2 regions of the Metabacillus litoralis genome follow, and region 1 is predicted to be linked to the other one. Evidence: riboswitches for the same ligand, from Rfam matches in the RefSeq annotation. Region 1 holds a riboswitch; the other holds the start of a gene.

Evidence for each region. Region 1 has a riboswitch for thiamine pyrophosphate ahead of thiC (phosphomethylpyrimidine synthase ThiC). Riboswitches for the same ligand answer to the same signal wherever they lie in the genome.
Region 2: another riboswitch for thiamine pyrophosphate. It lies ahead of D9842_RS24715 (thiamine phosphate synthase); the one in region 1 lies ahead of thiC (phosphomethylpyrimidine synthase ThiC).

Annotation. Positions count from the first base shown of each region.
Region 1 covers NZ_CP033043.1:486,763-502,797, forward strand. The annotation lists gene D9842_RS02230 (Ger(x)C family spore germination protein) at 1-904, shown strand, start outside; gene D9842_RS02235 (YmaF family protein) at 975-1,418, shown strand; gene thiC (phosphomethylpyrimidine synthase ThiC) at 1,449-3,206, opposite strand; TPP riboswitch at 3,338-3,453, opposite strand; gene D9842_RS02245 (MOSC domain-containing protein) at 3,544-4,194, opposite strand; gene D9842_RS02250 (aspartyl-phosphate phosphatase Spo0E family protein) at 4,288-4,458, opposite strand; gene D9842_RS02255 (MerR family transcriptional regulator) at 4,707-5,045, opposite strand; gene D9842_RS02260 (hypothetical protein) at 5,277-5,549, opposite strand; gene D9842_RS02265 (Fur-regulated basic protein FbpA) at 5,723-5,908, shown strand; gene D9842_RS02270 (nucleotidyltransferase domain-containing protein) at 5,963-6,718, opposite strand; gene D9842_RS02275 (MarR family winged helix-turn-helix transcriptional regulator) at 6,855-7,313, shown strand; gene D9842_RS02280 (efflux RND transporter permease subunit) at 7,563-10,829, shown strand; gene D9842_RS02285 (DNA ligase D) at 10,888-12,714, opposite strand; gene D9842_RS02290 (D-glycero-alpha-D-manno-heptose-1,7-bisphosphate 7-phosphatase) at 12,801-13,319, shown strand; gene pulA (type I pullulanase) at 13,524-16,035, shown strand, end outside.
Region 2 covers NZ_CP033043.1:5,040,693-5,056,727, reverse strand. The annotation lists gene thiD (bifunctional hydroxymethylpyrimidine kinase/phosphomethylpyrimidine kinase) at 1-650, opposite strand, end outside; gene D9842_RS24735 (thiazole biosynthesis adenylyltransferase ThiF) at 666-1,682, opposite strand; gene D9842_RS24730 (thiazole synthase) at 1,682-2,449, opposite strand; gene thiS (sulfur carrier protein ThiS) at 2,454-2,657, opposite strand; gene thiO (glycine oxidase ThiO) at 2,662-3,780, opposite strand; gene D9842_RS24715 (thiamine phosphate synthase) at 3,764-4,372, opposite strand; TPP riboswitch at 4,460-4,568, opposite strand; gene D9842_RS24710 (monovalent cation:proton antiporter family protein) at 4,654-6,501, opposite strand; gene mgtE (magnesium transporter) at 6,628-7,995, opposite strand; gene D9842_RS24700 (FtsW/RodA/SpoVE family cell cycle protein) at 8,356-9,531, shown strand; gene prpE (bis(5'-nucleosyl)-tetraphosphatase PrpE) at 9,594-10,328, shown strand; gene D9842_RS24690 (CBO0543 family protein) at 10,580-11,071, shown strand; gene D9842_RS24685 (RluA family pseudouridine synthase) at 11,431-12,342, opposite strand; gene D9842_RS24680 (NAD kinase) at 12,342-13,145, opposite strand; gene D9842_RS24675 (GTP diphosphokinase) at 13,191-13,820, opposite strand; gene D9842_RS24670 (UPF0738 family protein) at 13,936-14,313, opposite strand; gene D9842_RS24665 (CYTH domain-containing protein) at 14,464-15,048, shown strand; gene D9842_RS24660 (lytic transglycosylase domain-containing protein) at 15,060-15,689, shown strand; gene D9842_RS24655 (globin domain-containing protein) at 15,994-16,035, shown strand, end outside.

The sequences.
Region 1 (16,035 bases):
TGAAACGATTTCAGAGGCGGTAAGAATTATTAAGTCAAAAGTAGAAAAAGAGTTAGATTTTAGTCATACAAAAATGATTGTATTGGGTGAAAAGGTTGTTGAAGATGACTTAACTAATATATTAGATTGGTTTTATCGTAGACGTGATATCCAAGCAATTGCCTGGACAGCAGTTGGAAGTCCAACTGCTCTATCAGTTCTTGAAGCAAAACCTTCTGGTGAGCGAGTTCCATCGAATGCATTATTTTTAAGTTTTGGAAATGTTGGAACAGAAACACCATATGTTACGTCTGTCTATATATTTGATTTTAGGAGAAGACAAACAGAAAGAGGGATTGATCCTTTTTTACCAATTATCAAAACGGAAGAAGAAGCATTCTCAATTAACAATACAAGCCTTATTTCAGATATGAAACAGGTCTTAATTTTGTCTGCAGAAGAAACAAAATATTTTAACATGTTAAGAAATAGGGCTTCGAAGTTCGATATTAAAGTAGAAAAAGAGGAGAAACCCTATTTTCTTTTTTCAACAGATAAAATTAAGGCCAGCTTTGATCTAAAAAGTGAAAAAAGTAATCGACCGGTTATTTCTTATGACGTACAACTAAGTGGTATTGTTGAAGAAGCTTTTGAAACCTTAGATGAAGCTAAGGCTAATGAGTATGAAAAAGCAGTTAAAATTGAGGTTGAAGAACAAATTAACAGCCTGCTAAAAAAGCTTCAAAAGGAAGAAGTGGATCCACTTGGTTTTGGACTAAGGTACCGTGCAACCAAAACAGGAAAGGAATCTAATAAAGTAGAGAAATGGGATGAAATATATCCTAATGCACAATTTAAAGTAAAGGTATCAGTGGATATGAAGAATGTAGGCATTATACATGATCAGGAGGGTCATCCTGAATAAAGATAAAGACAACTTTCCATCAGCTGTTAACTTTCATATGAAAAAGTAAGTAGCTTGACGGAGGGATTTTATGATATTAATTGGAGCGGATAAGCCACACCATGCTCATCGATTTTCAGCTTTCACAACAATATATCGGGAACATTTTCACATAATAGACGGATTTACAAGAGGAGTAAATGGCAATAGTTTTGATCGCCACCGCCATTTATATAGAGGAATTACGTCTTTAAACAATAAACATTATCATCGATTTTATGGTGAAACAGGCCCTGCTATACCATTGCCGGGTGGAGGTCATTATCACTTATTTGAAGATCGAACTTATTATAATTATGACGAGCCGATCGATATAGAATATGGTGGTGTGCTGTATGGAGAGGGAGAACGTCCAAAACACGATCACCGATTTAAAGGAAGAACATATGGGATTGTAGGAGAAGATCCGCTAGCGAGAATGTCATATACGGACATGGCAACTAAATTAATTGACTATAATGGCATAAGAGAATAAAGAGGCGGGATAGCCCACCTCTTTATTTGCTTATCTATAAATCTTTGAACCACCGTCAATAAATTCTTTTGACTTTTCTTTCATTCCTTCAGTTAACAACTCATGCATAGGTTTACTTGAGTCATTACCCAATTCTCTAATGTCATGTGATATTCTCATAGAGCAAAATTTTGGTCCGCACATTGAACAAAAGTGAGCTGTTTTTGCCCCTTCAGCAGGTAATGTCTCATCATGGTATTCTCTTGCTCTTTCCGGATCTAAGGAAAGATTAAACTGATCATGCCACCTAAATTCGAAGCGTGCCTTTGAAAGAGCATCATCTCTGTTTTGAGCACCAGGATGACCTTTTGCTAAATCTGCAGCATGTGCTGCAATTTTGTAGGCAATTACACCTTCTCGAACATCTTCTTTATTTGGTAAACCTAAATGCTCCTTTGGTGTTACATAGCAAAGCATGGCTGTTCCGAACCAACCAATCATCGCAGCACCTATAGCAGAAGTTATGTGATCATAGCCTGGAGCAATATCAGTAGTTAAAGGACCTAACGTGTAAAATGGAGCTTCTTTACAAATCTCCTGCTGCTTTTCAACATTCTCTTTTATAAGATGCATTGGAACATGACCAGGGCCTTCAATCATCACTTGAACATCGTAATTCCATGCGATCTCTGTTAATTCACCAAGAGTCTCCAGCTCAGCAAATTGAGCTTCATCATTTGCATCGGCGATAGAGCCTGGTCTTAATCCATCACCTAAAGAAATGGAAATATCATATTTTGATAGAATTTCACAGATATCATGGAAGTGAGTATATAAGAAATTTTCTTTGTGATGAGCTAAACACCATTGCGCTAAAATGGAGCCACCTCTAGATACAATTCCAGTGGTCCGCTTAGCTGTTAACGGGATATATCTAAGAAGAACTCCAGCATGTATAGTAAAATAGTCTACCCCCTGTTCTGCCTGTTCAATAAGCGTGTCACGATAAACTTCCCATGTTAAATCTTCAGCAATTCCATTCACTTTTTCCAGTGCTTGATAAATAGGGACAGTACCAACAGGAACAGGAGAATTTCGGATAATCCATTCACGGGTTGTATGAATATTTTTCCCTGTTGAAAGGTCCATGATCGTGTCTGCTCCCCATCTAGTTGCCCATGTCATTTTTTCAACTTCTTCTTCGATAGAAGAGGAAACAGCAGAATTTCCGATATTAGCATTAATCTTAACGTGAAAGTTTTTCCCTATAATCATTGGTTCTGTTTCGGGATGATTAATATTAGCTGGAATAATAGCCCGGCCTGATGCAACTTCTTCACGTACATATTCGGGGTCCATCTGCTCTCGAATAGCAATATACTCCATTTCGGGTGTTATAATCCCATTTCTAGCATAATAAAGCTGTGTTACGCGTTTACCGTCTTTTGCCACCAATGGATGAATTTGATTAGAGGGAAAAACCTCTAAGTTTGAATGTTTACTAGAAGCTTTATATCCATTATCTTCGGGCTTAATTTCTCGTCCTTCGTATCGCTTAACATCATTACGATCAAGGATCCATTTTTCTCTCGCTCTTGGTAATCCCTTTCGAATATCAATTTCAGCACTTATATCAGTGTATGGTCCACTCGTATCATAAACTCGAACAGGTGGATTCACTTCTTCGCCATATGTATTCTTCGTTACACTCTGAGTAATTTCTCTTACAGGAACTTGAATGTCAGAATTACTGCCTTGTACATAAACTTTTTTACTTCCGGGAAATGGCTGTTTAATTGTAATCTTCATACTTTCTCCTCCTTGAAAATGAAAGTGATCGATTGAAACATCAGCGGAAGGCAAAAATAAAAACGGGTTCTGAAATTCAGAACCCGTTCAATAGGTGTAGGTAAAATGTAAAAAGATGCGCGCTTATCCCTTTACAAATGTCGCTACTTCCCTACGCTGGTATCATCCAGATCAGGTTCGAAGGGTCAAAGAACTTCAAACGCGTTCCTCTCTCAGTCCAAGCTAATGGACTCCCCTAGTAGAAATTGGTAATTTAATTAAAATCAGTTATAATCATAACATAATTATCCATGTAGTCAACAGAATTCTTTGAATAATAAGAGGAGTTGAAGTACCCTTATTTTTTCATCAATTGTCGACGGAGCTTCTTCATACGGACATGCCATTCTTCAGACAGTTCACTAAGAGATAAGATCTTTTCAACTTGAGGTAAATCATCTTTATGATGGAAAAAAGTATTATGAATGGCTGCAACTGAAATCTCTTTAGGATGTTTTTTTAACCGTTTAATGCTTGAATTTGACGAGATTTGTCCTTCCTCTAAAACACGAAGGAAATAGCCCGTGTAACCATGTTCAACGATCTTATTTAATAATGTGTTGATATTTGTATACTTGTTAATCGTTGAACAAGGAAATCGTCCTTGTGAAACTTGAACTACAGCTTCACCAATTTGATAAATATCACCTATACATACATCTGTTTCTTTCATACCTGAAACGGTTAGGTTTTCTCCAAAAGCGGCCTTTGGTAATGGTTGTTTGTAAAGGTTCTCCCAAATTTCATAATGTTCGTAGGGATAAACACAAATGACACGTTCAGCCCCTCCGTGGTACTCGTGATTAGCTACATCATCGTCTACAATATGGCTTGATTTAACCTCTAGTGTTTCAACTTGACTTTTACATATCCCTGAACGAAATTCTTTTCCTTTATGTTCAAGTGTAGATGGTTTACCTTTACTAAGCCAAATAATTTTTTGATCCATAGTATCACTTCCTCATGTATTTATCATTGTGTCAATAATAGAAAAAAATACACCAAAACCTTATGAAATGGTGTATTTTACAGAAAGCTAAATTTATTTTTTCTTATTAACAGGTAAAGGATTATTTTTATTCATTTCAATATTTAATATTTCATCTAAGTTTTGACTGGCAACCAATGTTCGTTGTGCACTAATTCCATCTTCTTTGGCGATTGAAAACATTCTTTTTCGGTATTCTTCTATTACTGCATCTAGTGATTTCACACTGAACACCTCGCAATTTACATATATAGGTGGTGAAAAGTCCTATTAAATCTATTATCGGTTATTTCTTCCAATTGTAAATAGGGAAATACGCTATTTTATGTATAATTTTTTGAAAAGAACGGAAAAAGTGGGGTTAACCAAAGTGGAATATGAGAATAGGGGAAATATCAGCTGGCTTGTTTATTCAGGGGCGCTAAAATTTATCGCTGCAGCAATAGATGATGTGCTCACTGCAGCGATAATGATTAATTCCTGCCACGCCCAAACCTAAATTGTGCATTCAACTGACCTTGTAGCATTTTTTTTCTAACATCAGCTTCACTTTCACGTTGTCTTTCTTTTAATCTCATTTCTTTTAAAATTTCAGTTGTTTGTACACCGTCCTCTCGTTTATCTGCAATGTCCATTAGTGTCTCAATATCAGAGAATGAATATTTTCTAGTTCCTCGTTCATTCCGATATGGAGCAATTAGTTTTCTTTCTTCATAATATCTAATTTGTCTCAACGTTAATCCAGTCAACTCACTGACAGTCCCAATTGAGATTACCTTTTTATCCTTGTATGAGCGGTCTTGGTGATTCATTGCTCCACCCCTTAAAACATTCTTTTTACAAGTATATCCTGTTATGTAAGGAATGGCTTTTGTTTTGTTAGAAAATCTGACATAAAAATATAGAGTTATAAAAAAGGTGTTAGGAATACTTACAGTGAAACTGAATCTTCTTTTAGATGAGGATAAAATAGGATAAACGCAAGGGATTTATAAATCGTTAGAATATACTGAGTATTGTCTGTTTCATTAGAAATTAAATATTCAACCTATGAATTCTTTATAGGAACCGTGAGGAAACACATTATTGAGCTGCATAAGGATTTGTTGGGAAAGAAGGCTTAAAAAGGTGAGTGGAAATATTGAAGTTACCTCTTCATACTGATTTGTTTCAGAATTGTAAATTGTTAGAATATCAATTTTCTCGTTTTTTAAGATTGCCATGTATAATTGCTGAGCCTTCGGTTCATCTTGGTTAAGGTAGAAAACTGTTGTTCTCAAATGATCTGCCTTTTTTGCTATAACCTTTATTTTCACAAGTTTCAACTCCTTAAAGTGTTGAAACTATTCTCGACAAATTTTTAAGAATTTAATCAAATTAATACAATCTTAATAACTCGAAAGAAAATCTTAACATTATATTAATCGTCACATAATATTTTTGAGGTAAAGTAAGAAATGTAAAATTATTAAATATGGAGATGAGTGCTATGAGCAAAATGTTACAAACTGCACTTGAGGAACAAAGAAATTATTACTCTCAAAAACTACTTGCAATTGGTGTTTATAATGGTCAGGTTATGAATAAGATGACGCTAACCGAACTTAAAAATGAATATAATTATTTCTATCATAATGTTCCGAATGTAAAGAAAAAAGGGAATTCTGCGGGATGATAGGGGATGAGAGCTCCACTTAATAGATCAAGAGCTCTCTATACATATAAATGCTTATTTTTCTTGTATGAGCGTTACAAAAAATTCATTAAATGGGTCGTGTAATATGGTCTTAAGTGTTTGGAATTCTTTTTTTACTTGATCAAGACTCTCTAGGGAGGAATGAATATAGTCATCAAGAATTTCCGAATGAAAATCATGTTGATCATTTTTTTTACAATCGATTAATCTGTTGATTTCAGTCCGTACACTACGATCCTTTGAACATTCCTCGAAGATCCATTCCTTCCCTATTTCCGGAAACTCATTATGATTAACAATCCACATACAGCATGCAATCGGTTTTATTACATTTAAATATAGTTTTGTTTTTGATTTATTCGTTTCAAATAAAGAATGATGATTTCTTTTAGCCATGCTTAAATAGTGATGTAGAACGGAAACTGGGGAAAAAGAAAGTTTGGATAGTTTTCTTATTTCTTTTCTAAAAGAAGGGTGATTATGATAGATGACTGGAGAATAAATCCACTCTAGCAATGTTGGATTAGATTTCAAAAGTAGTTGCAGAGCTTTTTTTATATCCCACCCAACATATTCCTCGTTATCTTTTGTAGAATACTCAAAGGTATTCTTTCCTTCTATCAGCTGTAAGTACCAGTTCATTTCTCGTTTATAAATAAATCGAACATCAAAATCACTAAAAGATGTATTCATATTCCATGCTCTGCTTCCAGATTCGCAGGCATATAAAATTGTAATATTTTGCTCTTTTTCTATTTTCTTTAATGTTTCTAGTATTTTTTTATTCATAAGTCACCTCAAGATACATCTTTTCTTCTTTTTCTCCTTTAATACCTTCAAATATTCAATGATTAATAGTAAAATAAAAAAGTATTTAAAATTGAATAGTTTATCTATGGTTAATTTTGAACAAGAGGGCGATGGAATGAGATCATTTACTGAAGAAGAATTACAGAATGCATTAGATTTATTTCGTGTATTTGCAAGAGCTTTTAAAAGTATTTCCGAGCATTCTATCCGAGATAGTAAAGAGCACGGGTTTAATCCAACAGAATTTGCTGTTTTGGAATTATTGTTTACAAAGGGGCCGCAAAAATTACAGCAAATTGGTTCAAGATTGTTACTTGTTAGTGGAAATGTTACGTATGTTATAGATAAGCTTGAAAAAAACGAGTTTATTTATCGAGAACAGGATCCTAAGGATAAACGTTCTATTTACGCGAAACTAACTGACAAAGGGCAAAACTATTTAGAAGAAATCTATCCTATACATGCTATACGGATTGCGCGTGCATTTTCAGGTCTTACGGATGAAGAACAGGAACAATTGAAAGCGTTATTAAAAAAGGCTGGAGTTCATAGCCAACACTTGCTTTTTAGATAGACAAAATGTTAATCAGTTTTGTAAACGTTTTCTGAGGGGTGACTTATACAGGTCACTCCTTTTTATTGCTTAATTATAATTGACTAAGCTGCATATTTGCTCTGGTAAAAGTAGTCACGTATCCTAATAATTAAATGTTACGATAAGAATGCTTGTCTCAAAACATGTTAAAACTTGAAATAGCAAATGTAAGAATTTATATTGAGTTAGATATTACATAATACTGACTTTTATAGAGAGGGGTAAAGAATGAAAATAAGTTCTTTTTCAATAAGAAGACCTGTGTTCACTATTGTGACAATGATTCTTGTTTTAATACTTGGTGCTGTTTCTGTTATAAATATTCCATTGAAGTTGATACCTGAAATCAATCCTCCCATTGGAGTAGTCGTGACCAATTATCAAGGGGCTGGTCCAAATGAGGTGGTTGAAAAGGTATCAAAGCCATTAGAAGAAGCACTTTCAACAGTACAAGGAGTGGACACAATCACCTCCACCTCACAGGAGAATGCAAGTTTAGTCATTATGCAATTTTCTTGGACAACTCATATTGATGATGTTCAGGATGAAATTAGGACGAAAATGGAGGATGCACCACTTCCTGATGATGCTGGTGATCCACGCTTCTTAAAGTTCGATCCATCGCAGTTTCCAATTATTCAACTTTCGTTAACATCAAGTGAAAATGCTGATCAGCTACAAGAGCTTGCACAACAATTAGAGCAGGAATTAACCAAAACAGAAGGTGTAGCAAGTGTAAACCTCTCAGGTATAACGACAGATGAGGTTAGTGTTGTAATTAATCAAGAAAAGTTAGAAAAATATGCACTTAGTCAATCTGAAATTGTGGATGTGATTAGAGCAAACTCAGTAACAACACCTGGAGATCCTGTTGTCACAGAAGGCAAACAGCTAACAACTAGGGTTATTAGTAGTATTGATTCTGTTGATGTATTAAAAGGTCTAGTTGTAAAAAAGGACCAAGCAAATGGAGATAATATTACGATAAATGATGTGGCAGCTGTTGCTATTACACCACAAAAATCAAACACAATTACCCGTGCAAATCAAGAACCGTCTTTATTAGTAAGTGTCCTGCAACAATCAGATGCTAACACGGCTGCTGTTTCAGATGCGTTTCAAGAAAAATTAGATGAAATGCTATCAGAGGAAGAGTATGAATCTATTGAGGCAAATATCATTTTTGACCAAGGAGATTATGTTGATCAGGCTATCGGAAACATGGTGAATACTCTACTAATTGGTGGACTTCTTGCCATGCTGATTTTATTTATTTTCCTTAAAAGCGTAAAAAGTCCCTTAATTATAGGGGTAGCCATTCCATATTCCGTTATCGTAACGTTTGTGTTAATGTATTTTTCAAATTTTACCCTAAATATCATGACCTTAGGTGGTCTAGCATTAGGTATTGGTATGCTTGTTGATAATGCAATTGTTGTAATAGAAAATATCTATCGACACCTATCAATGGGAAAGAATCCAAAAGAAGCGGCTTATCAAGGGGCAAAAGAGATGGGACCTGCCATTATTGCATCAACGCTAACAACGGTTGCTGTGTTTTTACCCGTAGTCTTTATTACAGGAATCATTGGGGATCTTTTTACAGAATTTGCGTTAACCATTGCATTTAGCTTATTTGCATCATTATTTGTTGCATTAACAATTGTTCCAATGCTCGCCAGTCAATTATTAAAAAAGCCTCGCGAAAATATGGAAAAGGTTCGAAGAGAGTCTTCATTTATGCATTCTTTAGACGGAGCTATTAGGTGGGCACTCCGAAATCGTGCCCTAGTTTTGGTTTTAACGTTAATGGTCTTTGCTGGAAGTTTATATGGATTCACAAGGGTAGGAGCTGTTTTTCTGCCAAATACTGATGAGAGTTTTTTCACCATTGATGTTGAGCTTGAAAACGGAACTGCTTTGTCGGCAACAAGCGAAGTAGTTAATTCAATAGAAAAAGAACTAGAGGAAGAGGAAGCTGTTGATTTATATGTAAGCTTAGTTGGCTCAACACAGGAAGAATCTTTTAGAGGATCTGGTAGTACCAATATAGCTGAAATCTATGTAAAATTAAAAGAACTACAGAATAGGGAAATTTCTACATTTGATTTTATTGATGATGTAAAGAAGTCCTTAGAGCAAGCTGCTAGTCAGGTAAATAACACAGCTGAGCTTTCTTTTAACACTCAATCTTCAACAGGTTCAACACCTAATACGCTAAGCTTTCATGTTAAAGATACAAATGAAGCTCGCTTAAAAGAATCAATTGCCAAGATAGATGAGGCGTTACTTGATATTGAAGAAGTAGCTGAATTAAGTAATGATTTGACTGAAACTGTAGAAGAAATTCAGATTAAGGTAAATCGTGAAAAGGCACTTGAAAATGGATTAACGCCTGCTCAGATAGGTATGGTTGTTAATGATGTAACAAGAGGAACAGATGCAATTCAAATGACGAATCAAGAAAACAATGAGATTTATACTGTAAATGTGCGTTATGAAGATTCTGTTCGTGAGAATATTGATGCATTAAAACAATTGCTTATTAAAAAACCGAATAATAGTTTTGTTAATCTAGGTGATGTGACAACAATTGAAGTGGGAGAAGGCCCAGTTTCTATTCAGAGAATCGATAAGCAACTAGCAGTACAATATACGTTACGGTACGAAAATACAACAAATTTAGGTGATATTTCTGCTGTAGTTGATGAAGAAATAGAGAAGCTTGATTTGCCGGAAGAAACGGAAATTGAATTTGGTGGTGATCGAGAACTCTTAGAATCTTCAATGGATGACATGATATTAGCGTTTGTTCTTGCGATCGTCTTTATCTACATTGTCATGGCTGCACAATTTGAATCTTTTAAATATCCGTTTGTTATCATGTTTACCGTTCCATTAATGTTGATTGGAGTTGCTGTTTCGTTAGTAGCTTCAAACTCTCCAATTAGTTTAACAGTTGTTATTGGTCTTATCGTTTTAGCTGGTATTGTTGTTAACAATGCAATTGTTATTGTTGATTACATTAATCAGAAAAAAGCGGAAGGATTTAAAACATATGATGCACTTGTGGAATCTGTAAAAGTAAGAATACGTCCTATTTTAATGACTGCTCTTACAACTATTCTCGGACTTATTCCACTAGCTCTTGGCTTAGGTGAAGGAACTGAAATTAATAGGCCAATGGGAATAACGGTAATAGGTGGGCTTATCTCAAGTACTTTCCTAACATTGTTTATTATTCCTATTGTGTATAGTTTATTTGATAGGGAAACTAGAAGAATGAATAAAAAATATGTAACTCCAGACGGTCAGTTAATTCCAGCTTATTTACTTGAAGATAAACTCATTCAGGAAGAAAGACAGGAAGAAATCGAAAGCTCACAAGATAATAAAGAGCAACTTCCGGCGCCACCAAACCCTTCTAAATTTGAAAAAGAGGATATGGTGAATATGCTCGAACAAATCATTGATATTGTGAAAGATAAAAAATAGAGGACAAATGGGGTGAAAATCCCATTCGTCCTTTTTTATAAGATCAGAAGCGCTTAGCTCAACCTATTTGATCGATTAATGAACGTAGCATATCGTCTTGTGGAGATTCTCCATATTTTTTAAACGGACAACCTGATTTCTTTACTCTGTTTAATACATGTTCTATTGTAAATTGCTCAACAGAAAGTTGTGGAGTAATTTCCTCCCAATATAGAGGTGCAGCGATATAGGCACCTTCTTTTTTACCGCGAAGAGAATATGGAGCAATAATTGTTTTACCTTCGGCGTGTTGAATGTAATCCACATACAACCGGTTCCCACGATTTTTCTTCATTCGTTCAATCGTAAAATCATCAGGAAAACTTGTTACCAAAAATTCAGCAATAAAACCTGTGAATATTCTTGTTTCTTCATAAGTAAGAGAATTTTTGGAAATCGGTATATGGATTTGTAATCCTTTATTACCTGATAATTTTGGAAAGGTAGTTAACTGAAATTGGTCAAAAATCTTTTTCATTTCTAATGCAGCTTTAATAGCTAAGTGGAAGTATTCTTTAGAAGGAGGATCTAGATCAAATACGATTTCAGTTGGGTTACTAGTGTCGATTGTTTGAAATGGTATATGATATTCAAATGCTAATTGATTCCCCAACCAAATTAATGTCGATAAATTATTACAAATAATATAATCAATATCCTCATGTTTTTTTGTTTGTATAAAGTCAGGTGCATAGTCAGGGCAATTTTTTTGATAAAAGGCTTCGCCAAACATTCCATGTGGAAAACGGATTACAGTTAACAATCGATTTTGTAAAAATGGTAGCATATAGGGAGAAATTTGAACTAAATAACTTAAAAATGTCTCCTTTTTTAAGTCAACCGTTTCCCATAAAGGTTTGTCTGGATGTGTGATGGAAATTTCTTGATGAATAGGTGCAGTTTTAAGTAAAAGCATATCCCATGTACAATCTTCCACATGATAATCAAATCGAAATGTAAAAAAAGATGGTTCTCTTAGCTGATTTTTATATAGAGATAAAAACTGTAATTCAACCACAATTGCTGGTTTTATCTCAATAAAATTGGCTGTTTCCGATTGTTTGTTTTCTCGGATAATTTGCAGAAGTGCATCACGTTCTTGACTGGAAATTCCATGAGAAAACACTCCTGCTTGAATAATGTTATTTTTTGCATAAACTCCAACATGGAAGTAACCATTCTCTTTATCATAACCAGTAATAAAAAAGCAGGCTCTTTTATAATTCTTAATTTTTAGCCATTGCTTCGTCCGAACGCCTGCCTCCCACTTACCTTTATGCTGCTTCGCAATAATGCCTTCACCATCTTCTAACTTCATCTCTTGCCATAAGGTTGAATAATCGGTTGTACAGGGAACATACTGAAAAAGATTAGAAGTTTTAGTATCAACAGTAGTACCGAGGTTTAACGCCTTAAAAAGATTTTTCAACTCAGACTTTCTTTCCTTCAATGTATTTGATTGTAATGAATTACCTTTTAATTCAAGTAGATCAAAGGCTAGAAATCGACAAGGATGTTTCTCTGCCTCATGAAGTATTTTTTCCTTGTTTTTTAACCTGCCTCTAATTTGAAGCAATTCAAAGTTTGAAAAATGGGGCGTTTCAAGATAAACGAGCTCTCCATCTAATGTAATTGGTAAAAATGGCTCGAAGGCTTTATGTAGTTTTTTAACCTCATTTATAATTTCTGGAAAGTTGTCATTTAGTGATTTTTCATTTCTACTCATTAACTCAATGGATGTGTTTGTAATGGTTAATATCGAGCGAAATCCATCATATTTCGTTTCGTAAATCCAATCTGAACCAGTTGGAATATCTGCGTGTAATGTAGGAAGCATTGGTTTCATGATTTTCCCCCTAAATTGATAATCGTAAGTATCTAATTCTTAATATGGACAGATATATCATGAAACATGAAAGGAGAGAGTTATTTTTGAACAAAGCTGTATTTTTAGATCGAGATGGTGTAATCAATGAGGTGCTAACCAAACGTGTAAAGTTTGTTAATAAACCAGAGCAAATGTATTTGCTTGAGGGTGTTGGTGAAGGGATAAAAATGTTAAACGATGCAAACTTCTTAGTCTTTGTTGTAACCAATCAGGGTGGAGTTGGATTGGGGTATATGAAGGAAGCGATGTTAAAAAGGGTACATGAAAAAATGAAGAAAGATATTAATGAGTACGGTGGAAAAATTGATGATATTATTTATTGTCCTCATAAGCCTCATGCCGGCTGTGCTTGTCGCAAGCCAGAACCTGAGATGCTCCATACACTTGCGAACAAGCATCAAGTTTCTTTAAAAGATAGTTATATGATTGGTGACCGAGATGTTGATATTATGGCTGGGAAGCAAGCAGGAGCAAAGACAATTTTAATTGGAGATGAAGAGGGGTTAGCGGATAAACATTTTTCTTCTTTATATAAAGCAGCTGAATGGATTATATCTCACTAAAAAGCGATCGGATGTGTTCCGGTTGCTTTTTAATAATCAGAATATTATTGCAACCTTATTCACAACATGATATTCTATTAACGTGAAAACGCTTGCATTTAAAGGATTTCTGAAATTATGAAATCTTTATTATTTGTACCTTTTTGTGCAAACGTTTCCTCAAATAGTGACAAAAATTAGGGGAGGTAAAGAAATTTGAACGTAATGAAAAGAAGGTCATTAACGTATTTAGTTGTTTTTATTTTGTTTTTACAGCTGTTTTCAGGTCTTTTTCCTTATGCAAACGGTAGCGCACAGGTAATTAGTCCTGTCATTGGAGAAGATGGCAGTGTAACATTTCATTACAATCAGACAGACGAATCATCGGTATTTGTTATTGGCAGTTTTAATGGATGGGATGTAACAACTGCTGTTGAAATGACGTTAGAAAATGGCGTCTTTTCGACCACTATTTCAGACCTGGAGCCAGGAGATTATGAGTATAAGTTTCTTTTTAATAATCGCAACTGGGATGAAAATAGTACTGATCCACTTAATCCAAATACAGCGAACGGCAATTCAGCCTTTACAATTGAGTCATTAGAGCCTGTAAAGGTTCAATCAGCTTTAATGGACTCACTTAGTGAGATTCTTGTTACAACAAACAAGAACTTTGGTGAGCAGAAATTTGTTTTAACGGATGTTGCTGAAAATAAGGAGATAGAAACAACTGTAACAAAAGTGGATGATAAGAAAGTCAAATTGACTCTCACTGATGAATTAAGTGTAGATGTAAGAAAAGTCTATAAAGTATCATTAGGTGATTCTGAGGGTGAAAAGGTAGTAATGCGTAACGTATTAAATGATGACAGCTTTTTTTATGCCGGAAATGATTTAGGCTATACGTATTCTTCTAGTAGTACAACTTTTAAACTTTGGGCACCAACTGCATCAAAAGTCAGTCTAGCAATCTATGAAGAAGCAGGTACGTATGAAGGTCCTTTTGTTACTGACCATACAGGCGGTTCAGAAAAGCTCATGACGAGAGCGGACAATGGTGTTTGGTCAATAACAGTTGATGAAGACTTGAAGAATAAATACTATATGTACAAACTCGAATTCGCTGATGGAACTTCTCATTATGCTGTTGATCCGTATGCACGTTCGACTTCTGCTAACGGACAAAGAGCAGCTATTGTCGATCTAGATAGTACTGATCCTGTTGGTTTTGATCCTGCAGATAAGCCCGCAATAGTATCTCCGGCTGATGCCATTATCTATGAACTCCATGTAAGAGATTTCTCAATCGATGAGCAATCAGGTATGGAGAATAAAGGGAAATACTTAGCTTTTACCGAGACAGGTACAACAGGTACTAACGGTGTAAAAACAGGTGTGGATTCTCTAATAGAATTAGGTGTTAACTATGTTCACTTATTGCCAACTTATGACTTTGGATCAGTGAATGAATTAACGGTCAACGACCCAAATTCTTCGGATGTTAAGTTTAACTGGGGGTATGATCCAATTCACTTTAATGTACCTGAAGGCTCGTACTCTAGTGATCCTCTAGACCCGACTAGTAGAATTAAAGAATACAAGAGAATGGTTCAATCCTTACATGATAATGGGATACGTGTTATAGCAGATGTTGTCTACAATCACACCTATATGAATGAATCAACACAGCTTGAAGGAAGCTCACCTTTTGATCTTATTGTTCCCGGTTATTATTATCGTACCGATGATACGGGGAATATTACAAATGGATCTGGTACAGGTAATGAAGTAGCCTCTGAACGACCAATGGTCCGTAAGTATATTAAGGATTCTGTGCAATATTGGGCGACTGAATTTGGAATTGATGGGTTCCGATTTGATTTAATGGGCCTCATCGATCAAAAAACAATGCAGGAATTAACGAAAGAACTACAAAACAAAGTGGATCCTAATGTGTTAATTTATGGAGAGCCATGGACAGGTGGGTCAACTAGTCTTCCTTCTTCTATGCAGCACGTTAAAGGCTCTCAAAAAGATCAAGGCTATGCTGTTTTCAATGATAATATTCGTGGAGCTATTAAAGGTGATAGTGATGGAGCTGGAACTGGCTTTGCAACAGGTGCTTCTGGAAAAGAGGGGGACATTGTTGAAGGTGTAAAAGCGGCAATTGACCAGTTTACAAGCAAACCACAAGAGAGCATCACATATGTAACTGCACATGATAACTTGAACCTATGGGATAAATTAATGAGAGTGGCTGGTACTGATACAGACCATGAGTCAGGTCAATATGATCCTCATGCAGTTATTACAGAGGAAGATGCTTTAACGAATGAATGGGTAAAACGTAGTCTTTTAGCAAATGGAATTGTATTAACATCACAAGGCATCCCATTTCTTCATGCTGGAGAAGAAATGCTTAGAAGTAAATATGGTGTTCATAACAGCTATAAAAGCCCTGACAGTATCAATAAGATTCGTTGGGAATTAAAGAACGACTACCAATCTGTTTTTAATTACTACAAGGGACTAATTGACCTACGAAAAAAACATGCTGCTTTTAAAATGGATTCGAAGGAAGATGTACAATCACATTTACAAGTATTAAAGCAGAATGAAAATGTTGTGGCATATCAACTAAAAGATCACGCAAATAATGATACATGGAAAAATATCGTTGTTATTTATAATGCAAATAAAACGGCAAAGGAGGTAGCTTTACCTGTATACGGGAATT
Region 2 (16,035 bases), 680 kb from region 1:
GCAGCGAATGTACAGCCGGTACCATGTGTATGCTTTGTTTCTTTTCGTATACCTTCGAACGTATCAAAACCCTGACCATCATATAACAGGTCTATAACCACTTCACCGTTAGGGTCGTGACCACCTTTAATCGTGACAAACGTTGCACCAAGATCATAAAGCTTTTTAGCAGCATCTTTTTTTTGCTCAAACGTTTCAATTTTCATACCTGTTAACACTTCTGCTTCAGGTATATTTGGGGTAATCACTTTAGCTAACGGCAATAAAGCGGTAATTAAAGCCTCTACAGCTTCTTCTTGTAATAATGATTGCCCGCCTTTTGCGACCATAACAGGATCAACAATGATATTTTCCCAGTTATAATGCCGAATTCTCTCCGCAACAAGCTGAATCATTTCAGCATTAAAAAGCATGCCTGTTTTAATCGCATTTGGTGCTAAATCTTCTGCAACAGAATCAATTTGAGTTTTTAATGCTTCTATTGATAAAGGATAAACTCCTTGGACACCAATTGTATTTTGAGCTGTAACAGCAGTGATTGCTGTCATGCCAAACACTCCAAGCTCTTGAAATGTTTTTAAATCTGCTTGGATGCCTGCTCCTCCTCCAGAGTCCGATCCCGCAATTGTTAAAGCACGAGATACTGTCATTTTATATCCTCCTTGCTACCCGATGTAGCGGTGATAAATCTTCTTCGCTTCAGAAATATCCTTCGTTCCGTGGATAAGGGCACGACCATCCTTAAATAGGACGATTCTGTGTTCACCAAACGTAAATGACATAAGAAATGGATTTTCTAAAAAAGCATCTGCAATCGGCTTTATTCGCTCCGCAATTTGTTCAAAAGAAAATTGCTTACCTGAACTTGGTCTAATTTGCACAGTATCTCTACCGCATAGAACAGCAGCCTTTGTTTCCATTTCAGCCGTTAAGTAAGGAAAAACTGGATCAGTACCACAAGTTGGGCATGCATCATTTTTCAGTCGATCCATATTAATTGAAGAATATTGGTTTTTCCATAAATCAAATGATACAAGCTTACCTCGCATGTTTTCCATATCTCCTACGAGAATTTTAAGTGCTTCTGCTGTTTGATGTGAAGCAACCATACTTACAATTGGTGAGATCACCCCGACTGTGTCACATGTCATTCCATCAAACGGGATATGCTTTAATAAGCAATGTAAACACGGTGTTTCACTAGGAATAATGGTGAACGATAAACCATAGCTTCCCACGCAGCCACCGTAAATCCATGGAATATTATTTTTTATTGAAAGATCATTAATCAATAATCTTGTTTCAAAATTATCCGTCGCATCTATGATCACATCTACACCTTCAGCAAATTCCTCAATATTTGCAGAGGTAACATCTTCTACATACGATAAAACTTCTACTTCTGAATTTATCTTTTCAAGATGCTGCTTTGCTGCAACAGCTTTAGGAATGCGATTGATCGCATCATCTTCTATATAAAGCTGCTGTCTTTGCAAATTGCTCCATTCAACATAATCCCGGTCAACAATTGTTAATGTTCCAATGCCCGCACGTGCAATCATTTCAGCGCTAGCCGTACCTAAAGCACCTGCTCCAACAATCAATACATGTTTTTTTCGTATGTTATCTTGACCCTTTTCTCCAATTGGAGTAAATAGCATTTGTCTAGAATAGCGTTCCATTAAGTCGTAATCATTCCTTCTGTTGGACTACTTGCAATAGCATAGTCTTTTTTAGCTATTCTACCAGCTTCATACCCTAGTCTTCCAGCTTCAATCGCTAACTTCATCGCAACAGCCATTTTCACAGGATCTTTAGCAGCCGACACAGCTGTATTTAATAGAACACCATCTGCACCAAGCTCCATTGCTAATGCCGCATCCGCTGGTGAACCAATTCCCGCGTCAATAATGACGGGCACTTTAGATTGCTCAATAATAAATGATAGATTAAGAGGATTTAGAAGTCCCTGACCAGAGCCAATTGGAGATGCTCCCGGCATAATAGCATGAACACCTAACTCTTCTAATCTTCTAGCAAGCACAACATCATCTGATGTGTATGGTAAAACGATAAAGCCCTCTTCTAAAAGCATTTCACTTGCTTTTAACGTTTCAACTGGGTCTGGTAATAATGAACGATCACAGCCAATAACCTCAACCTTAATCATGTCACATAAGCCTGATGCTTTTGCTAGTTTCGCAATTCTTACTGCTTCTTCAGCTGTTTTAGCTCCTGCTGTATTTGGTAGCAGTGTATATTTTGAAACATCTAATTGCTCTAAAAAATTAGGTTGTGATTCTTCGAAAATATTCATTCGGCGCACCGCAAACGTTAAGATCTCCGCTTCTGATTGGGCAACTGCTTCCTTTTGAATGTCAAATGAAGGGTATTTTCCTGTACCTAATAATAATCTTGATTGAAATGTTTTATCTGCAATTTTTAACATAAAATCATCCTCCTCCTACAAAATGAACTAACTCAATTTCATCACCATTTGAAATGATTGTGTTTTCATATTGATCTTTTAAAACAATCTCGCGGTTATGCTCAACAATAACAAGACGATCTTCCAGCTTGTAAAACGCCAGTAGATGCTGAATTGTTTTAACTTCTTGATTTAATTCAACCTGTTCACCATTTAATTTAATGCTCATGAAATCACCTCGTTGTTTGAGTAAGCTTTCTCGTTAAAGAAAAAGCATGAATATACTCTTCGTTTTGTTTTCTTTTTAAAATAAGATCTCTGACCATTGTTCCTGTTTTAGGAGCAAGCAGAATTCCATTTCGGTAATGTCCTGTTGCAAAGTAGATGTTCTCATCCTCAGGATGCTGTCCAATATATGGCTTTCCATCATCAGATTGTGGCCTTAACCCAGCCCAAGTATCGAGCAGCTTAGCGGATGTAATACTTGGCATCATCGGCGTCACTTTTTCAATCAGTGACTGAATTCCTCCAAGTGATGGTGTTGTACTCCAATCATCCTCAATCATTGTGGCTCCTACAACAAACCTTCCATCACCCTTTGGAACGATATAACAATGGTCATAGAAAAGAGTCTTTTCGAGATCTAAATGATCCCCTTGAACGGAAAGACATTCACCCTTAACCGGCCTCATATTGACCTCAAGTCCTAATTGTTTAAAAAAGTGTCCACTCCATACTCCATTTGCGATAACTACTTTGCTACAAAGATAATCCCCTTGTGGTGTTGATAACGTATACTGATTTGTAGCTGTTTTCTTAATAGAATGAACGGGTGTATTTTCTTTAAATGTAGCTCCTAGTAAGCTAGCAGATTTCGTGAAAGCCGCACATACATGTGTAGGAGAAACGTGGCCATCTTCAGGAATATAAAGCGCTCCTACGATCGAATCAGACACATGTGGTTCACCTTGTAAAACTGTTTCTTTCGTGTGCCATTCTAAAGTTTGATAGTCTTCTACAGCTTTCTTCAAAACTCTCGCTTCATTTTCTGTCATTGCTAGCTTATACATGCCTTTATCAACTAGTTGAATATTAATCTGTGATAATTCTGACAGCTCATCACGTAAGATGTGATAGTGTCTTTGACTTTCCTTCGCAAACTGAAAAAAAGCATCATTATTTTCCAATTCGGAATTTGCCCCAAGCATTCCAGCAGCTGCACATGTTGCACCTGTACCACCTTTATGGCTATCTAATACAAGAACGGAGATTCCCTCTTTTGCAAGCTGATAGGCAATTGACTGCCCAATTATACCGCCGCCAACAATTCCAACATCATATTGTTTTTGCATGGTAACCCCCCTCTTTTAAATTGGTTAAAGCTGCAATTGGATCACTGCTCGCTATAACATAGGACATAACAGCAACACCATGAACACTTACGTTTTTAAGCAACTTAATTGTGCTAGGAGTAATGCCTCCTATCGCAATAACTGGAATTGTCATGTGCTCACAAATTTCAGCTAATTGTTCTACACCTCTTGGAGGTAATGCTGCTTTTGAATTTGTTTCAAAGATGTGACCAAATAACAAGTAATCAGCCCCCGCTTCTTCACATCGTAAAGCTTCTTCTAGCGAATGGACAGACCGTCCAATTCTTACGTGCGAATCAAAAGCTCTTACTACCTCAACAGGAAGGCCGTGACCTGGTAAATGAACATTAGGAATATTATGTAATAAAGCAACATCAAGTCGATCATTGATCACAAGTTTTTCCTTCGGTACACCCCGCTGAAGCAAATTTGACACAAGTAACATGATGTCTGAAGCCGTTTTCTGTTTTTCCCGGATATGAATATAATCCACATCTTGATGGAGCATCGTAAGTTTCACTGTTAATTCATTTACCGTTTGCTTGCCATCTGTAATGACATGAAATTCCACTTTTTTCACCTTGATTCTTAAATAGTAAAGTTTTATAGGACGCAAAAAACCACTTTCCTATAGGAAAGTGGTTTACATACACAAAAAACCATGATGTATCCACTTCCCTACGCTGGTATCATCCAGATCAGGTTATAAGGGTCTTAAAGTCACACTTTAATCTCAGCCTCTATTTAAGGCTCCCCTAGCGGTTGTTTCTCTCGTATTTACTTATTTCTATCATACCAAATGTTTGGAAACTTTCAAGAGTAAGATACCCTGATGTTTTTTAATTGATAAAATTATATTAATTCCAACTCATGTTTAAGTTCATTTACATATTCTCTAGAACCCGTCACAATTAGACGATCTCCTAATTTCAGGTCTGTATCTCCATGTGGGACAATCGAATCTTTGCCTCTGAAAATACGGACAAAAATAATGTCTCCTGTAAACGGAAAGTTTCGTAGCAGGATGTTATCGTATTTTGCATTATTTAAGTTAATTTGATATAGAGTTGTTTCCTGATTTGTTAAGATTCTCATAACACTTGGTGCTTCAATTAAAGCACGAAGCATCGTTTTTGTTGAAAGAAGTGTAGAGAAAATATCAATACCCTCATCCTTTAATTGACTTGCTAAATCAGGTGATGCCACACTAGCAATCACTCGATCAACTTGCTCTTTTTTTGCAAATAAGGCAATATCGGCATTTCGTTGTTCATCACCAGTAGCTACAACGATTAAGTCTACATCAAATGCGTTTCGATCTTTTAATGTTTCAACCTGAAAATCATCAATTTCTCTAATCTCAAACAATGATTCAGAGATTTGTTTATCAATTTTATCTTGTTGAATATGATAAACCGTTGTTTCATAAAGATCTTGGTTTAGCTCTCTTGTAACAGGCAGTGACATTTGATTGGCACCAATAAAGGCAACCTTGATTTTGGTTGATTTTCCTTCGCTTTTTGGAAAAAGCTTTTTAAAGAAAATCGGAGTTACGATACTCGTAATTACTGCAACTAAAATAAGCGCACCTGACATTTCAGCTGTGATAATCTCCATTCTTTCCCCAATCGTTGCAGCAGCAATGACAAGAGAAAGCGTAGATGTTAAGAGAAAACCAGCTGCAAGTGTTGTTTTGCCATCGTACCATCTTTTCAAATAATAAACAGGTAAAATCTTAGAAATCAGAAGTGCGATAAATAATAATGGAATAAGCAGGAAGATTTTTGGATCTTTAAACAAAGCCCAAATATCTAATTCAACTCCAACCATTACAAAGAAAATCGGAATAAGAAATCCATATCCGAAAGAATCAAGCTTTTGAACCATTTCTTTGTTAGGAGATAATAGCGAAACTAGCACACCTGCTAAAAAGGCTCCTAAAATATTTTCGGCACCAATTGTTTCGGAAATCGCCACTAATAAAATAATTAACGTAAAAACAGCTCGTGTCCCAATTTGAATCGTCCCTTTTGACATTGTTTCGATGAATGAACGATTCATAAATGTTTTTCCTAAGAAATAGAGCCCAACACCAGCTCCAAATAGAACTAATAACAACCATGTATTGTTGTCTCCACCACCATAAATGGAAGCAAAAACAGCAAGAAGCACCATTGTGACTAAGTCGGCGATAACAGCCACAAGTAAAATAATTTGACCAATATTCGACTTCATAATTCCTGCATCTTTTAATGTAGGCACTACTACTCCTAGAGAAATAGTCGAAATAATTAAGGTCATTAAAAACGCGTTGTCCATTAACCCGATCCATACAAAGATGTAGGATAATAATAAGGATAGAGCAAAAATCCCAACAAATATGATGAGTGATACGAAAAACGCATTAGGTGCATCTTTACCAGAAGGAAGCTTTTCCTTTTTCTTTCCTCCCGCAAAAGCTGTAAAGTCTATTTCAAGACCACTAAGAAACATTAAGAAAATAAATCCAAGCATTGATAATGTCTCAAGCCACATATCCTGGTGGACAACATCAAAACCACTTTTTCCAATAATTAACCCAACGATAATTTCGGCTACGACGACTGGCATAAAGTTTAGCTTTAATCGATGTAGTAAAATAGGGGTTAGAAATGCTGCGAGAATAACAATAACTAATGAAGTTACAGATGCTCCATGCATCGTATCCCTCCTTTATCTTAAATTCATTAACATTAAAAGGTAAAATATCTAGTGAAGAATGTATATCTTCTATCATATAAAACCTAGAACATAACTTGTAACAATATGCTCTAAGCTGGAATCTAGTTAAATTAAATATTGCATAAACAAAGTCGCCATACCAAAATAAATTAAAATACTAATAATATCATTTATAGTTGTAATAAAAGGACCAGATGCAACAGCCGGATCCACCTTCAATTTATGCATAATTAATGGAATAAAGGCACCAGAAATCGTCGCTACAGTTAGTGTAGCCAATATTGAGATCCCTACTAGTGCACCTAGAAATAAGTCACCTTGCCATACAAAAACAACAACAGTCACAACAACACCACAAATTGCCCCTGTTATTAAACCTGTACCTGCCTCCCGAACAATCATCTTACTAAGATTTTGATCTTCAGTATCACCGAGTGAAATTCTTCTAACAGCAACGGCTAAAGCCTGTGTTCCTGTGTTTCCTGCCATACCGGCAATTAAAGGGATAAACACGGCTAAAATGGCAACCTTCTCTAATGTTGCTTCAAATCGACCAATTAAACTTGCTGTAAACATTCCAAGAAATAATAATATAATTAACCACGGCAACCTTTTTTTGGCAGCCGAAAACGGCCCTCTATCAGTGGAGTCAACGTCAGATACCGCAGCAAGCTTCGAATAGTCATCACTTGCTTCTTCTTCAATAACATCGACGATATCATCAACAGTGATAATTCCTAGCAGATGTCCTTGAAAATCAACGACTGGGAGCGCAAGGAAGTTATAGTCTTTCATTTTTCTTGCAACTTCTTCTTGATCTTCCGCGACACTTACCGAGTAAACACGTTCATTCATAATGTCTGAAATCATCGTGTCAGGTTCACTAATAATTAAATCTCTTAACGAAATAACACCAGCAAGCTTTTCATCTTCATTCACAACAAATACATAATAAATAGTTTCAGCGTTTGGAGCTTCTTTTTTTAATATTTGCATGGCAGAATGAACCGTTTGATGAGCATGAATGGAGATATACTCCGTTGTCATGATACTTCCGGCTGTATATTCTTCGTAATGAAGCAACTCTCGTATTTCTTCAGCTGCTTCATCATCCATAATTGTTAAATAACTTGCAACCTGATCCTTATCAAGCTCATTTAAAACGTCAACGGCATCATCTGCATACATCTGTGCAAGCATTTGGGCAGCAAACGTAGGATCCATTTCTGATAAGTATGTTTGATAAAGGCCATCTTCATCTTCAATATTTTCAAAGACCGCTGCCATTTCTTCCGGAGAAAGAAAATGATAAACAGTCTGGCGATCTTCTGGGTCAAGCTTAATAAAAAAGCTGGCCTGGTCGTAAGGGTGCTGCTCTAAAAACACGGAACGAAAATCATCCATATTTTTCTGAGTAAGTGCTGAAAGCAGCGTTCCTTCTTCAAGCTCAACTTGTTCTCTTTCTTCTGACAAAGTCTGTTCCTCCTCTCTTTGTCATATATATTAAGGAAATAAATAAAATTTCGACATATACTTAAGTATTTCTACATATTGCGATTCACATTATAATAACTATAATATTCTATATGCATTTATTGAAGCAATAAGATGAACATTATTTACAAAAATAAAACATTTCCTTTTAGAGACTTTTTTTCCATTAAACGCGTTATATTCTGGAGCGGAAATCAACTTTCATCTAAAATGTAAACCTAAGAAAACAACCATTATAAAATGGATCCTTTGCAAATCGTTCACAATCCATTAAGATGGTTAATGATACAATGACTATATAGAAAATTTCAAGTTTAAAGATTTAGAAAGGGATCGACTATGACAAACGAAAAATCCCCACAACAACAAATAGATTACACATTAATTTTTATCATGTTTTTATTAGCTATCGTGAGTACATTCGCGATAAACAGTGCTGAATCCACCCTTCCAGAAACACTAAAGGGCATAAACTTTTCAATGAAACAGATTCAATGGTATATTATCGGATCATTCGCTGTTGTTGTTACGATGCTGATTGATTATGACCGATTTAAGCAGCTAGCCTGGTATTTATACGGCTTTGGTTTACTCCTTTTACTAGGTCTTGAAGTTTTACCACAGGGTATTGTTCAAACAATTAAAGGAGCAACAAGCTGGTATAGAATTGGTCCATTAGGAAATTTTCAGCCTTCGGAATTAATGAAAATTATTATTATCATTGTCTTGAGTAAGATTATTACAGATCATCGTGAAAAATACCCTAAAAATACACTAGCAGATGATTTTCTCTTAATTGGAAAGATTGCTGCGGCTGCGGCTCCGCCTGTCCTTCTTTTAATAAGACAGCCGGATATGGGGATGACCATGGTGTTCTGTGCGATTATCGGATCGCTTATTCTGATCTCAGGGATTCAATGGCGAATTATTGTTACAGCAGCTTCTACTTTTTTAATCGGTGCCGGAACATTTATTTTCATCTTTATTAAATATCCTGATTTTTTCTTAAAGTATATTTTACGCGGAGAAGAATATCAGCTAGATCGATTTTACGGCTGGCTTAATCCTTGGGAATATTCTGGTGAGCAAGGATTTCAGCTTGTTAAATCATTGTTAGCTATTGGATCGGGTGAATTACGTGGAAAAGGCTATCAAAATCTAGAAGTTTATTTACCTGAGGCACATACTGACTTTATCTTTGCGATTATTTCAGAGCAATTTGGATTTATTGGCGGTAGTATTGTTGTTTCATTGTTTTTCTTACTTATTTATCGCATGATTCATATCTCTCTAGAAAGCAATGATCCGTTTGGCAGCTTCTTATGCACAGGTGTCATTGGTATGATTACATTTCAGGTTTTCCAAAATGTAGGCATGACGATTGGGCTACTCCCAATTACAGGTCTGCCATTGCCATTTGTTAGCTATGGAGGAAGCTCTCTTGCCACTTATATGGTTGCTATCGGAATTGTTCTAAATGTCCGTTCACGAACAAGAAAATACATGTTTGACTAATCGAAGTGGTACCCTTATAAATAGGGTACTTTTTTTTACACTTTGACAAAGAGGCGATACATATGAAAATTGATGTTATTGGCGATATTCATGGATGTTTTCGTGAATTTGAGGAGCTAACAAAAAAAATGGGCTATGACTGGACAACTGGAATTCCCATTCATCCTAATGATAGAAAGCTTGCATTTGTTGGGGATTTGACCGATCGCGGGCCTGAATCTATAAAAGTAATTGAGATTGTCTACCAGCTTGTTCAAAAAGAAGGCGCACATTATTCTCCTGGCAATCACTGCAATAAGCTGTACCGCTACTTTCTTGGAAACAAAGTTCAAATTACTCACGGTCTTGAAACAACAGTAGCAGAATACGAGGAATTACCACCTAAAAAGAAAGCTGAAGTGAAAAATCAGTTTAAGTTTCTATATGAAGCAGCACCTCTTTATCAAATTCTTGATAACGGAAAGCTAATTGTTACTCACGCTGGAATTAGGGAAGATTATATCGGAAAAAGTTCAAATGCCGTTAAAACCTTTGTTTTATATGGAGATATTACTGGTAAAAAGAACCCTGATGGAACACCTGAACGTCGTGATTGGGCTCAACATTACCAAGGAAAGGCAATGATTGTTTATGGTCATACTCCTATTAAAGAGCCTAAACGAGCCAATCGAACGATTAATATTGACACTGGAGCGGTGTTTGGTAACAAGCTTACAGCATATCGTTACCCGGAAGATGAAGTGATCTCTGTTGAATCAAGCCTTCCTTATGATGAGTCACGGTTTCGGGAAAAGTAAAACGGATGAATGGCACAAAATTTTAATACCTATTTTTTATAGAAAAAAAGCTTCATCAATTAAGGGAAGTAATCCGATACTGTTGATAAAACCTAAAATATCAGTTGAATGATCATATAGCATGACAAATAACATATGTAAAACGCTTGGGTGTAATACCCAAGCGTTCTGTTTTTGATATCGTCTTGTTCAACTAAAACATATCATAAACGATTTGAAAAAGGGAAAGATGATAAATGGAGGTGTAAACATTGAGTAAAGAAAGGAATATCCCATACTATCTATTAAACAACAGCACTATAATTGGGTTAGTTCTATTACCCTTTGCCATCGTAAAACGTTCATTTAAAGATTGGGTAATTGTTTATCTAGTAAGCATTATAGGTAATTACTTTGCTGATAGTTATTTGGTATCAAAAGGGTATATAAAATACAAAAATAAGCTTTTTAAAAATGTTAAAATCCATTTACCTTTTGACTATATTCATTATCCCTTGTTGTTACTTTACTACAACCAATGGACACTTAACAGCAGACCAATTGGTATTTTTTTAAAAGCAATCATATTAATAACCCCTCAAATCATCTTAGAAACTTTAGCCGAAAGAAAAACAAAATTAATAAGATGGAAAAAAGGGTGGAGTTGGTATCACTCATTTCTAAGCATGATATTAAAACTGTTACTCTGCAGAAGTATCATTGCAATTATTAGAATAATAAACAAAGGGAAGATTTCTGTTTAATAAATAGAGAACCACTTTATTTTCTCCTTTGTTTTTTCAAACATGGACAAGGACAACCTATTCCCCTTCTCTCACTAACCTGCCGTTAGTTCAAGAACATTCCTTCATAAGCTCTAAAATTAATTTAACATAAAATCACAATGACAAAACTGATACAATAAAAATTCAACGTTGCAAATGGCAAAGCTATTAGCAAGTGACAACAGCTATTGTCGCGTTATATCGGTTGTGATTTTGTGTATGCAAATTCGAGTGTGTATATCTTATATCGTTGTTATATAGGTAAAAACGACTACAGACCAAATCTACGCGATTTGGTCTGTTAACTATTTTATGCTTCTTTCAACCGAAAAACGGACCTACTTACGCTTAAGATGAATCCTTTTCGCTAATTTCTCCATATCTTCCGGAAGTTTCGCTTGAAAACAAAGATCTTTTTCTAACAAGGGATGCCAAAATGATAGCTCTGAGCTATGTAAGGCTTGCCTATTAATATCTAGTTGATTTCCACCGTATAACGTGTCTCCACATAAGGGATGTCCTATTGATGAAAGGTGAACCCGAATTTGATGAGTTCTCCCCGTTTCTAACACTAACTTTACATGTGTTCTATCTTTGTAGGAGCGAAGCACTTGAAAATGTGTGACAGCACTCTGGCCATCGTCACATACCTCTCTCTCAATAATACTGTCTTTTTTTCGTCCAATAGGACTTGATATCGTTCCTTTTTGCTCCTCCATCACCCCATGCACAAAAGCTTCATACGAACGATGAATACTTTTACTTTTTTGCATATCTGAAAACAACGAATGAGCAAAACGATGCTTCGCAATTAACATCAACCCAGAGGTATCCTTATCCAAACGATTTACGATATGAATGGTGGAAGGAATATGATGCTCCTCATAATAATGAATTAATCCATTTGCTAATGTTCCCCTTACATGATCTCTCGATGGAATTGATGGTACAAAAGGAGGTTTATTAATAACCAAACAATGCGAATCTTCATATACGATGCTAAAGGGAACTTGATCTGCCACAAGTCCTGCCCCCTTTTCTTCCTTTGGAAAAATCACGGTTAAAAGATCATCTTTTTTTAACTGATATCGAACTGTAACATGACGATCATTCACGAGGATCTCTCCGCCATGAAATTTTATATCCGTTAAAGCTCGCTTTGATATTTTTTTCTCTTTCACAAAATCTAAAACGAGCTTCCCATCATCTTTTGATGTTATTTTCCACTCTAATTGAAATGTTGACTCCATTAACGATCTGTATCTCCAACAAAAGAATCACGAACTCTTTTCCAGAAAGGAAATGGCTTAAAGCGGGCAAAACGTACGTTTTCATTTGCCACACGACATTGAATTGATTTCACATCTTTATGTAACAGAGTAAGATGATCGATTGTAATTTGAAAGTCAACATCATTAACAGGTTTCAGCATACATGTATGATGTTCAGGCAAAATTAACGGCGAACCGATTGTACGGAAAACACGATTGTTGATAGAAGCCATTTCCGCCAACTGAATGGCACGTAAAGAAGGATGTAAAATTGCCCCACCTAATGCTTTATTGTAGGCTGTACTGCCTGATGGTGTAGAAATGCATAAGCCATCACCACGGAATGTTTCAAACATTTGCCCTTTAATCTCAACGTTCATGACAAGTGTTCCTTCAATACTTTTCACTGTACATTCATTAAGCGCTAGATACCTAGCCTCTCTTCCCCCGTCATTATGACGAATAATAACCTCTAAAATCGGGTATTCAACAATTTGATACGGCGTTTTAGCAATAGCAATCACAAGCTTTTCAATTTCTTCTGGAACCCAATCAGCATAAAACCCAAGATGCCCTGTATGCACCCCAATAAAGGCAGTTTTGTCTAATCTGCTTCGATAGCGATGAAAGGCGTATAAAAGGGTACCATCACCACCTACAGAAATAACAATATCCGGCTGATCTTCATCGTAATCCAGTTGAAAATCCAATAAGTAGGTTTTCATTTTTTGCATGATTGAATTAGAAACCGGATCTCCCTTGGATGATATGGCAAATTTCATAAAAATTACCCCTTTATCGTTTAAATTTAAAATCTCTGTTCGATTTTATTTTTTGTCCGTCTTTCGTGAGAAAATAGCTTGGGCTTCTTGGATTTCCCCTCTAATTTGGGACATCTCCTCATCAAGTGAATATGCTGCTTCTGCTGCCCTTTTTAATCTTACTTTAATATTATCAGGAATATTTCCGCTATATTTATAATTTAATGAGTGTTCAATTGTCGCCCAAAAATTCATTGATAATGTTCTAATTTGGATTTCAACAAGTAATTTCTTTTCCCCAGATATTGTTTGTACCGGGTATTTTGCAACAAGGTGATAAGAACGATATCCACTATCTTTTTGTGAGGTAATATAATCTCGTTCCTCAATGATCTCCAAATCATTTCTGCTTTTTAACATATTTACAACAAAACGAATATCATCAACAAATTGACACATCATTCGAATTCCCGCGATATCTTGTAGACCTTCCTCTATGTTCTCAAGGCTAATGTTTTTCCGCTTCGCTTTATCTAAAATACTGGCAATCGGCTTCACGCGACCAGTTACAAATTCAATTGGTGAATGTGAATGTTCAAGTTCATATTGCGAGCGTATTCCTCGTAATTTCACCTTTAATTCCTCAACTGCTTGGTTATAAGGAGCCAAAAATGACTTCCATTGTTCACCTTCCATATGCATCCCCCTAACACGACCACCTGTTGCTGTTCCAATAGACATGTTCATATCCATTAAAGAACTAAGTTATTGAAATAAAGCCTAAGAGCCTCACCAACGTGTAAACGCTAGACTATGCTAAAGCAAAAATCTCAACAACTTTGTTTTCCATTTCTTCACCATAGTTTGCATTATCTTTGATGTTCTCTAACAAATAACTTAATTCATCTATAAGGTTAACTAGCTCAATCTGCTCATTGCTTAATTTTAGTTCTATCTTTATCTCTTTATCCAATGCTTCCTTTAAGTGTGGCCAAATACTGTCAGGTAAACTAGCATAGACAAATTCATCACCAGACTCTAATATGTAAATAAACGCTAGATGATCCGAATCAACAAGCATTTGTCCTTTCGCTTCTACATCCTGTAGTGAAGTTGGAGTTTCTGTTGCTTCTAATATAAGTATGTTGTTTTCTAATGTTGCTTTATTTAATTCGATTCTAGTATTCATAACTATCTCCTTCCATTACAATCCAAGATTATTTTACCATATTAAAAAGTCACTTGATAACATTGCGGTCTATTTAAATTCAAGAGATAATAGAAAGAGATCGTTTTTTGTCTTACGCTAAACTATTTGATAAGAGAGGTCTATCCTAAAATGTCACAAGAAATTGAAATAGAATTTAAGAATCTTCTAACAAAAGATGAATATTACAAAATAAAAGAAACATTTAAAATAGAGGAACATGATTTTTTCGAGCAAGAAAATCATTATTTTGATACACCTGAATTTTCGTTAAAAGCACTCGGAGTAGCTTTGCGAATAAGAAGAAAGCAAAATAAATTTGTTATGACTTTAAAAGAACCTGCTACAGTTGGCTTACTCGAAACACATCAAACATTATCAGACGAAATGGCTGATAGCATGATGAAAACTGGTGAACTCGTAAATGGCGAAGTTGTTGATCGTCTGCTTCAATTAGACATAGATGTTAACAAAATAACTTATTTTGGTTCTTTATCAACACGCCGTGCAGAAATAAATTTTCAAAATGGTTTAATAGTTTTAGATCACAGCCGATATTTAACAGTAGAGGATTATGAGCTTGAATATGAAGCAAAAGATGAAGAAATCGGAAAAAAGGTCTTCCATCAACTTCTGCATGACCTTAACATTCCAATTAGACTAACAAAAAATAAGATTCGCCGTTTTTATGAACAAAAATATAGTGAGATGGGGTAAGAATCTTGGATATTAAAGCAAGATATTATAAAACAATGCTTGAACTACAGGCATTGCAAAATTTCAATACAACACCAACCCAAACAAAAGATTCAACCTTTGATACAACTTTTCAGGATTTATTAAAATCTTTTATTAATCCCTCAACTTCAAGTGCAACACCAAATAATTCATCTGTTTTAGCAGATTTGCCTAGAATGATCTTAAACTCACCAGTTGTAACAAAAACAACTTCTGTTAAGGAAACATCAGGGCCGATTGCATCTGGCTCTATCGACGAGATTATTCGCCAGGCTGCCACCAAGTACGGAGTAGATGAGAAATTAATTCGTGCGGTTATCAAGCAGGAATCCGGATTTAATCCTACTGCCAAAAGCTACGCTGGTGCAATGGGACTTATGCAATTAATGCCGGCTACTGCCCGCTCTCTTGGTGTAAATGATCCTTACGATGCGGCGCAAAACGTTGAAGGTGGAACAAAATATTTAAAACAGATGCTATCGAGATATAACGGAGATGTAAAACTTGCACTAGCTGCCTATAACGCAGGACCTGGGAACGTTGATAAGTATGGCGGTATACCTCCTTTTAAAGAAACACAAAATTATGTTCGTAAAATCACTTCTACTTTTCATGTATAATGTTTAAAAGAGGCTCTGTTGAGTCTCTTTTTTGTTTTTAGAACTGTTCTAGACCCCTTTAAATAAACACATACAATAACTCCAATAACATACAATAATGGTAAATATCCCATTATGAGAGCGGTTTGTTTGAGATATATAGAAGTGCTTGTTAAAATGAATTTACATAACGCAAGCTGAAATAGTCATATTATCCTAATAGCTGTGACATTCTTTACTATCTAAATATTCTTCTATTCATTTTCCAAAAACAAACTTTGCGTTTATTACAATAACATTAGCAATTTGAAAAGGAGATATCAACGTGACGAATCAAAATCTAACACCCTATGAGGCGATAGGAGCA